DNA from 2 places in the Otoolea muris genome. Region 1 is predicted to be linked to the other one. Evidence: riboswitches for the same ligand, from Rfam matches in the RefSeq annotation. Region 1 holds a riboswitch; the other holds the start of a gene.

Evidence for each region. Region 1 has a riboswitch for FMN ahead of ribD (bifunctional diaminohydroxyphosphoribosylaminopyrimidine deaminase/5-amino-6-(5-phosphoribosylamino)uracil reductase RibD). Riboswitches for the same ligand answer to the same signal wherever they lie in the genome.
Region 2: it holds a riboswitch for FMN, as region 1 does, so the genes downstream of both, NFS31_RS22615 (ECF transporter S component) here and ribD (bifunctional diaminohydroxyphosphoribosylaminopyrimidine deaminase/5-amino-6-(5-phosphoribosylamino)uracil reductase RibD) in region 1, are expected to answer to the same signal.

The regions. Positions count from the first base shown of each region.
Region 1 is NZ_CALPCY010000014.1:14,172-17,587, reverse strand. Features, by position in the region: gene NFS31_RS10565 (Na/Pi cotransporter family protein) at 1-1,522, shown strand, start outside; FMN riboswitch at 1,703-1,819, shown strand; gene ribD (bifunctional diaminohydroxyphosphoribosylaminopyrimidine deaminase/5-amino-6-(5-phosphoribosylamino)uracil reductase RibD) at 2,150-3,298, shown strand; gene NFS31_RS10555 (riboflavin synthase) at 3,280-3,416, shown strand, end outside.
Region 2 is NZ_CALPCY010000060.1:2,034-5,449, forward strand. Features, by position in the region: gene NFS31_RS22600 (DUF1349 domain-containing protein) at 1-14, opposite strand, end outside; gene NFS31_RS22610 (DUF3990 domain-containing protein) at 965-1,492, opposite strand; FMN riboswitch at 1,672-1,790, shown strand; gene NFS31_RS22615 (ECF transporter S component) at 1,964-2,572, shown strand; gene NFS31_RS22620 (creatininase family protein) at 2,652-3,416, shown strand, end outside.

The sequences.
Region 1 (3,416 bases):
TGTGCTGGGGGCCCTGATTACGGCAATCCTGCACAGCAGCGCGGCGACCACGGTTATGGTGGTCGGCTTTGTAAATGCAGGTATTTTAAATCTGACCCAGGCCGTGGGCGTGATTATGGGCGCGAATATCGGAACAACAATCACGGCCTGGATGGTTTCTTTAAATCAGCTTGGAGACGCGTTTTCGGTTCTCCAGCCGTCTTTTTTTGCACCTCTGTGTATCGGAATCGGCAGCTTCATGATCGTATTTTCCAAAAAGCAGAATATGAACCTGATCGGCGAGATTGTAAGCGGCGTGGGCCTTCTGTTTGTGGGCCTGGAATTTATGAGCGGTTCCATCGCGCCGTATACGGACGCACCGATTTTTGCGCAGGCGTTTGCGATTATGGGGAGAAACCCGATTCTGGGAATCCTGACAGGAGCGCTGGTGACGGCCGTGATCCAGAGTTCGACCGCATCGGTCGGCATCCTGCAGACGCTGGCCATGAACGGGATTGTGACGACCGGGGCGGCTATCTATATCACGCTGGGGCAGAATATCGGCACCTGTTTAACGGCCATGCTCTCCAGCGCGGGAGCAAACCGGACGGCCAAGCGCGCGGCGGCCATCCATCTGACGTTTAACACAATGGGCGCCGTTATCTTCGGGATCGGCATGTTCGCCCTGTCCATGCTGCGCCCGGAAGCGGCCTCGGCGCATATCAGTTCTGTACAGATCTCGATGTTCCACACGATCTTTAATGTGATGAACACACTGCTTTTGTACCCCTTTGCCAACCAGCTTGTGAAGATATCCGGGCTGATTGTAAAGGACAAGGAGGACGGGAGCGAGGCGGAGGCAGGAAACGCCGGCGAGACGACGCAGGCGCTCCGCCATCTGGATCAGCGTATTTTTGAGTCGCCGATGTTCGCCATCGAGGTGGCGCAGATGGAGACCGTGCATATGGGCCAGATTGCCTTAAATAACATCCGCCTGGCGTCAGAGGCCATCGAGAACCGGGATCCGGAGACGATCGAAAAGGTTTACAAAAATGAGAAGGACATTGATCGCATGGAAGAGCTTCTGACCGGGTATCTGATCAAGGTCAATAATCTGTCTCTCACGGAGCGGCAGAAACTTTTGGTCAATAACCTGTTTTACAGCATAACAGATATTGAGCGCGTGGGGGATCACTGTGAGAACCTGGCGGAGCAGGCGGAGTATATGGCGCAGCACGGAATATCGTTTTCGGAGACGGGGAGCTGTGATTTGAGGGCGATCAGCGAAAAGGCGGTAAAATCCTTTACCCACGCGGTTGCGGCCCGTCAGACGGGCGATATGGACGATGTGCGCAAGGTCAGCCAGTATGAGGATGATGTGGATATGCTGGAGGAGGAGCTGCGCGATAAACATATTGAACGGCTGTCCAGAGGGGAGTGCCAGCCCTCGTCCGGAGTGGTGTTTTTGGATATTATCAGTAATCTGGAGAGGATTTCGGATCATGCCTATAATCTGGCCGGGTATGTGAAGGATGAGATGTAGACGGGGGATGGCCGTGAAGGGGCAGGTTCTCTGTTAGCGGCGGCCTTCTCACAATTAATCCCATCACGTAACCGTTCAGATATCCCTGAACGGTTGCTGCATTATGGCGTTGGGAACTGAAAAACAGCAAAAACATTCTTGACAATATCCCTCAATCGATCTATGATTATATAAAATAAAACAGATCTTCAGGGCAGGGTGAAATTCCCGATCGGCGGTAAAGTCCGCGAGCGCGCAGGCGCAGGATTTGGTGAGATTCCAAAACCGACAGTACAGTCTGGATAGAAGAAGATGACTTTGCATAGTTCTGATGTATATTCCGAATCAGGATGCAGTTGCGAGAGGAACCCTGGAATTGTGTTTACAGTTCCGGGATTTTTTATTTTAGAAGCATATGAAAGGGCTTTTATGATAGAAAACGAAGGCTGCTGCCGTCCGCTGTGTGGAGATATATAGATGATTCAGTAAAGATAATGCCCTGAACGAGAGTTTGGGGTGTTTTTTTATGCACAGGCCCGCATAAGAATGCTTGCCGCCGGGGCGGCATTGCGGGCCGCGCGGCAGGGGAAGGGGATTCTTCTGTCCGGTTTACAACAGATATGAATAAAAGTGTAAGAAGGTGAGCAGATGGAAAACTGGAAAAAATGCGCTGTTCCAGACAGCGGCCCTGGGCAGATGGATGAGGCGTTTATGCGCCGCGCAGTGGAGCTGGCAGAGCGGGGCTGCGGGCGTGTCAGCCCGAACCCTCTGGTGGGTGCGGTGATTGTGAAGGAGGGACGCGTCATTGGCGAGGGATGGCATGCGAGGTGCGGGGATCTCCATGCTGAGAGGGCGGCTCTGCGCTCGTGCAGGGAACCGGCGGCGGGCGCTTCGATGTATGTGACGCTGGAGCCGTGCTGCCATACAGGAAGGCAGCCGCCATGCACGGAGGCGATTCTGGAAGCCGGAATCAGCCGGGTCGTGGTCGGGGCCGGCGATCCGAATCCTCTTGTGGCGGGTAAGGGAATCCGGATGTTGAGGGAGCATGGCCTGCAGGTGACAGAAGGCGTGCTGAGAGAGGCGTGCGAAGCGCAGAACCGTGTATTTTTCCACTATATCCGTACCGGCCTGCCCTACGTTGTCCTGAAGTACGCGATGACGATGGACGGCAAGATTGCGACTGCGGCAGGGGCATCCAGATGGATAACCGGGGAGGAGGCGCGCAGGCGTGTCCATGAGGATCGGGGGCGGTATACGGCGATTATGGCCGGGTCGGGGACAGTAAAGGCGGACGATCCCCAGCTTACCTGCCGGATTCCCGGAGGAAGGGATCCGATCCGGGTTCTGTGCGACAGCCGGCTTACGATTCCGCAAGGGGCAAAGGTAATCGTCACGGCAGGGGATGTGAGGACCATTCTGGCAACCTGCTGCGGGGAGAGGGAACGGCTGCGGCCGTACAGGGATGCGGGCTGTGAGATTCTGACGATTCCGGAGAAGGACGGCCGTCTGGATCTTCGCGAGCTGATGCAGCGGCTGGGAAAAATGGGGATAGACAGCATTCTGGCAGAGGGCGGCGCGACGCTGAACGGGTCCCTGCTACAGTCCGGAATGGTCAATTGGATCCAGGCATACATAGCGCCGAAGATCTTTGGGGGAGAGACGGCGCCCTCGCCAGTCGGCGGAAGCGGCGCGCAGGCAGTGGAGGATGCCGCTGCGCTTTCACTGGCCTCTGTGACAAGGCTGGGGGATGATCTCCTGGTGGAGAGCGAGGTGAAGAGATGTTTACAGGGATCATAGAGGAGATCGGTTCGATCCGGTCTGTGGCAAGGGGAACCCATTCCGCGGTTTTATCCGTGCGGGCAGAGCGGATTCTGGAGGATATCCATACAGGGGACAGCATTGCGGTAAACGGCGT
Region 2 (3,416 bases), on a different contig from region 1:
GTTACATCAAACATTGCTGTCTCTCCTATCTGTATTGCGATTTATAACCATAATTATAAGATGTTTACCATAAGAATACAATTTCTGATAGAATTTTTACAAAAAAATCTGCTTCTATTGTCATATAGCATTTCTCCATTGAATGGATTGTATTCTTCGTTTTATTTTAGAAGCAGAAGGTTTGCTGTTAGTTTTATTATACCATACGCTTCTCTGTAATTCTAAGAAAATACATCTAAGGATAGAGTATAATTCCCTCTTTTCCAACAATACTACATATCCCTAAATTCTCACTCATAAGAGGTTTTTGAAAAATGAGGATAATATATAGTTGAAAAGCGAGTAAAAAACAGTCAGTCTGAGTGTCTGACAGAAAGATGCGAATAACGCTCTGAATTCCGGTAAACCAGTACAGCATTGCATAAATAACAGTGAATTCAGCACCTGCTCTTTGCGCAATGATGTAATAGTATACCCCACACTGATTAACCGTACATTTCGCTGGTCTAAATTTCCATCTGCCGCGTTGAAATGATGTTTTCGTTTTGGAGTATGCTTAAAAATACCCTAAAATCCTCCAGCCTGATAAGCCCGCGCAATTACATAGGACGGCTCAAAGTATGCGCTGCGATTATAGTTATCAATAGAATTGCAAATATCATGATTATAAATTCTGAAAATTCCCTGCACATAATCTTCATTTTGTAAAGTGGTATTCCGTATCAGCCTTTGACAGACCTTTCCCAATCTGAATGGCGGCAGGAGGACAGGACACTAATTCCCTGTCAGTGTCCACAATGTCATAACTGCCATTCTGGAGATGGTACTCTTTAATCCATGAATCTTCCACATCAGAAGGATTCTCTGCATGAAGAACATTTGCAACACTAATGAGGTGGTACATGGCATTAGGCATTAACGACATACTGATTCTTTTGATGTAATCTTCTGGCAACGCGCTCAATCATATAGCAGATAAAAAACAAGTCATTACTTTGAATATCCTCATCGGGGAGATACCGGTTTTTCTTAACTTAATACTCCCTTCAAAACGTAATGTCTGCAGAGCAGGTTCAGTACAAAAAACAATTTGATGCGTTGGGTATTTAAATTTGACCAATTCCCAAAATGCAGCCCTGGAGACAGCGCCGTCTACAAAATCTTCCACATAATCCCATATCTGCTCATCTGCCAGTGGCCCTTCTACAATATCATAAGGATGCTCAATCCCCCTTCTGCAGTTGACAGCGAGCTGCAGCCATTCTTCTGTCATTTGATTAAACGTGCAAATGTTCAGGCTGTCCGCCTGGGTATAGCGGTATATATTTACAACCGATTCTCCGCGTTTTGTCAGCGCCCAGCGTCTGGCCTGCTTTTCCAGCGCGGTACAGTAAAAAACATATCCGAAGTCTTTATAATGGCCGTTTATCATGATCTGAGGCTGTTCTACAATGACATTACTTCCGTGATAATATGATGTACATTCATTTATGTTTTCCTTGAATTAAAGATTCGGCAGTTTCGTATTCCCAGGGCTTCCATCTGTAAATGATATTGTTTCCGGAATACGTATCTTTCTTATCAGTTTACAGCTATCTTTACATATTGTCAAACTTAAATTACGAATTGACATTCCCGCCCGTTTGTGTTATTTTTATAACAGCAATTAAATAATTTCTTCGGGGCGGGGTGTGATTCCCCACCGGCGGTAAAAGTCCGCGAACCGCGAGAGCGGTGGATCCGGTGTGATTCCGGAACCGACAGTACAGTCTGGATGAGAGAAGAAGCGAGCGTCAGAGGACGGACGATGAGCCGCAGGGCCTTTTATATGGCCGGCAGTGGTTTTTCCCGGAGTCTGATCCATATGAAGTCCAATCTCAGGCCCCCCGAAGCCTGAGATTTTTTATGCACACGGGCAGGGAATTATGCTTTCGCTGCCCGGCATCAGAAGGGAGAGAGAAACATGAAGACAAAATGGAGTGTTCAGAAGCTGATTTATACGGGTATGCTTGCGGCGCTGGCCGGGGCGCTGATGTCGCTGGAGTTTTCGGTTCCGCTTATGCCGCCGTTTTACAAGATTGATTTCAGCGACGTTCCCTCGATTGTGGCCGTATTTTTGCTGGGGCCGGTGTCGGGAGCCTGCGTGGAGATTATTAAGATTTTGATTAAGATGATCTCCGTGGGGACGAATTCGATGTATGTGGGCGAGCTTTCCAACCTGATCGGCGTGGCCCTGTTTGTGATTCCTTTGTGGTTTATCTATCAGAAGCGCGGCGCTACGAGGCGGGCCGGCGTGGAGGCGTTAGCGTGCAGCGTTGTGATCCGGACGGCGTTTGCGTGCTTCTGCAATGCATGTATTACGCTTCCGCTGTATGCCGCGGCTATGGGAGTGCCGCTGGACGAAGTGGTCCGCATGGTCGGGGCCGTAAACCCGGCGATCCATGATTTGACCGGATTTATTATACTGGCAACGGTACCGTTTAATATTATTAAGATTGGAATAAATTACACGATCGGACATCTGCTTTACACCCGTCTGCTGGCTGCCAGAATTGTGGCAAAGACCGTGTAGGGCGCGTCAGGAAGAACAGGTTTTGCAAGGAGGAACGGTTCCCGGTTATCGTGACGGCTGCATGAGGAGGAGGCAGACTATGATTCGCAATTACCGCGATCTGACCCGCTGGGAGATGGAGCGGGTGGATAAGGAGGAGACGATTGTACTGATTCCGCTTGGCGCGCTGGAGCAGCATGGAAACCAGGCGCCTCTGGGAACGGATGATATCATCGCAGAGGCGATGGTTAAGGAGATAGAGAAGGCGCTGGAGGCGGAAGGGGAGACGGATTTCCCGATGCTTGTGTTTCCGGTGATTCCGGTGGGGCTGAGCACAGAGCATAAGAATTTCTGCGGTTCGGTTACGTTCCGGCCGGACACCTATTATCACATGCTGTATGATATCAGCGTGAGCCTGGCGCATCACGGCTTTAAGAAACTGGCGTTTCTGGTGTGCCACGGCGGCAATGCGCCGATTGTCCAGGTACTGAGCCGCGAGCTGCGCAGTGAGCTTGGCATTTCACCCTTTATCCTGTCAGCAGGAGCGTTCGGGCATCCGGATGTGCTGGCGACGGTGTCAGAGGGGAATATCTGGGATTTCCATGGCGGGGAGATGGAGACATCCATGGTCATGGCAGTAGATGAGAGCCTGGTAAAGCTGGAGCTTTCAGAAGCCGGCATTCCCGCGGCATTTGAACACAATGAAGCGCTGAAGCCGTATGGAAATGTGTCGATAGGCTGGGTTTCCGAGGACTGGAGGACAAAAGACGGGAAGCCGATCGGGATCGGCGGGGATCCTGCCGGGGCCGCAGCTTCAAAGGGCAGGATTATCCTGGAGACAAGCGCAAAGGTGTTGATTCCGGGG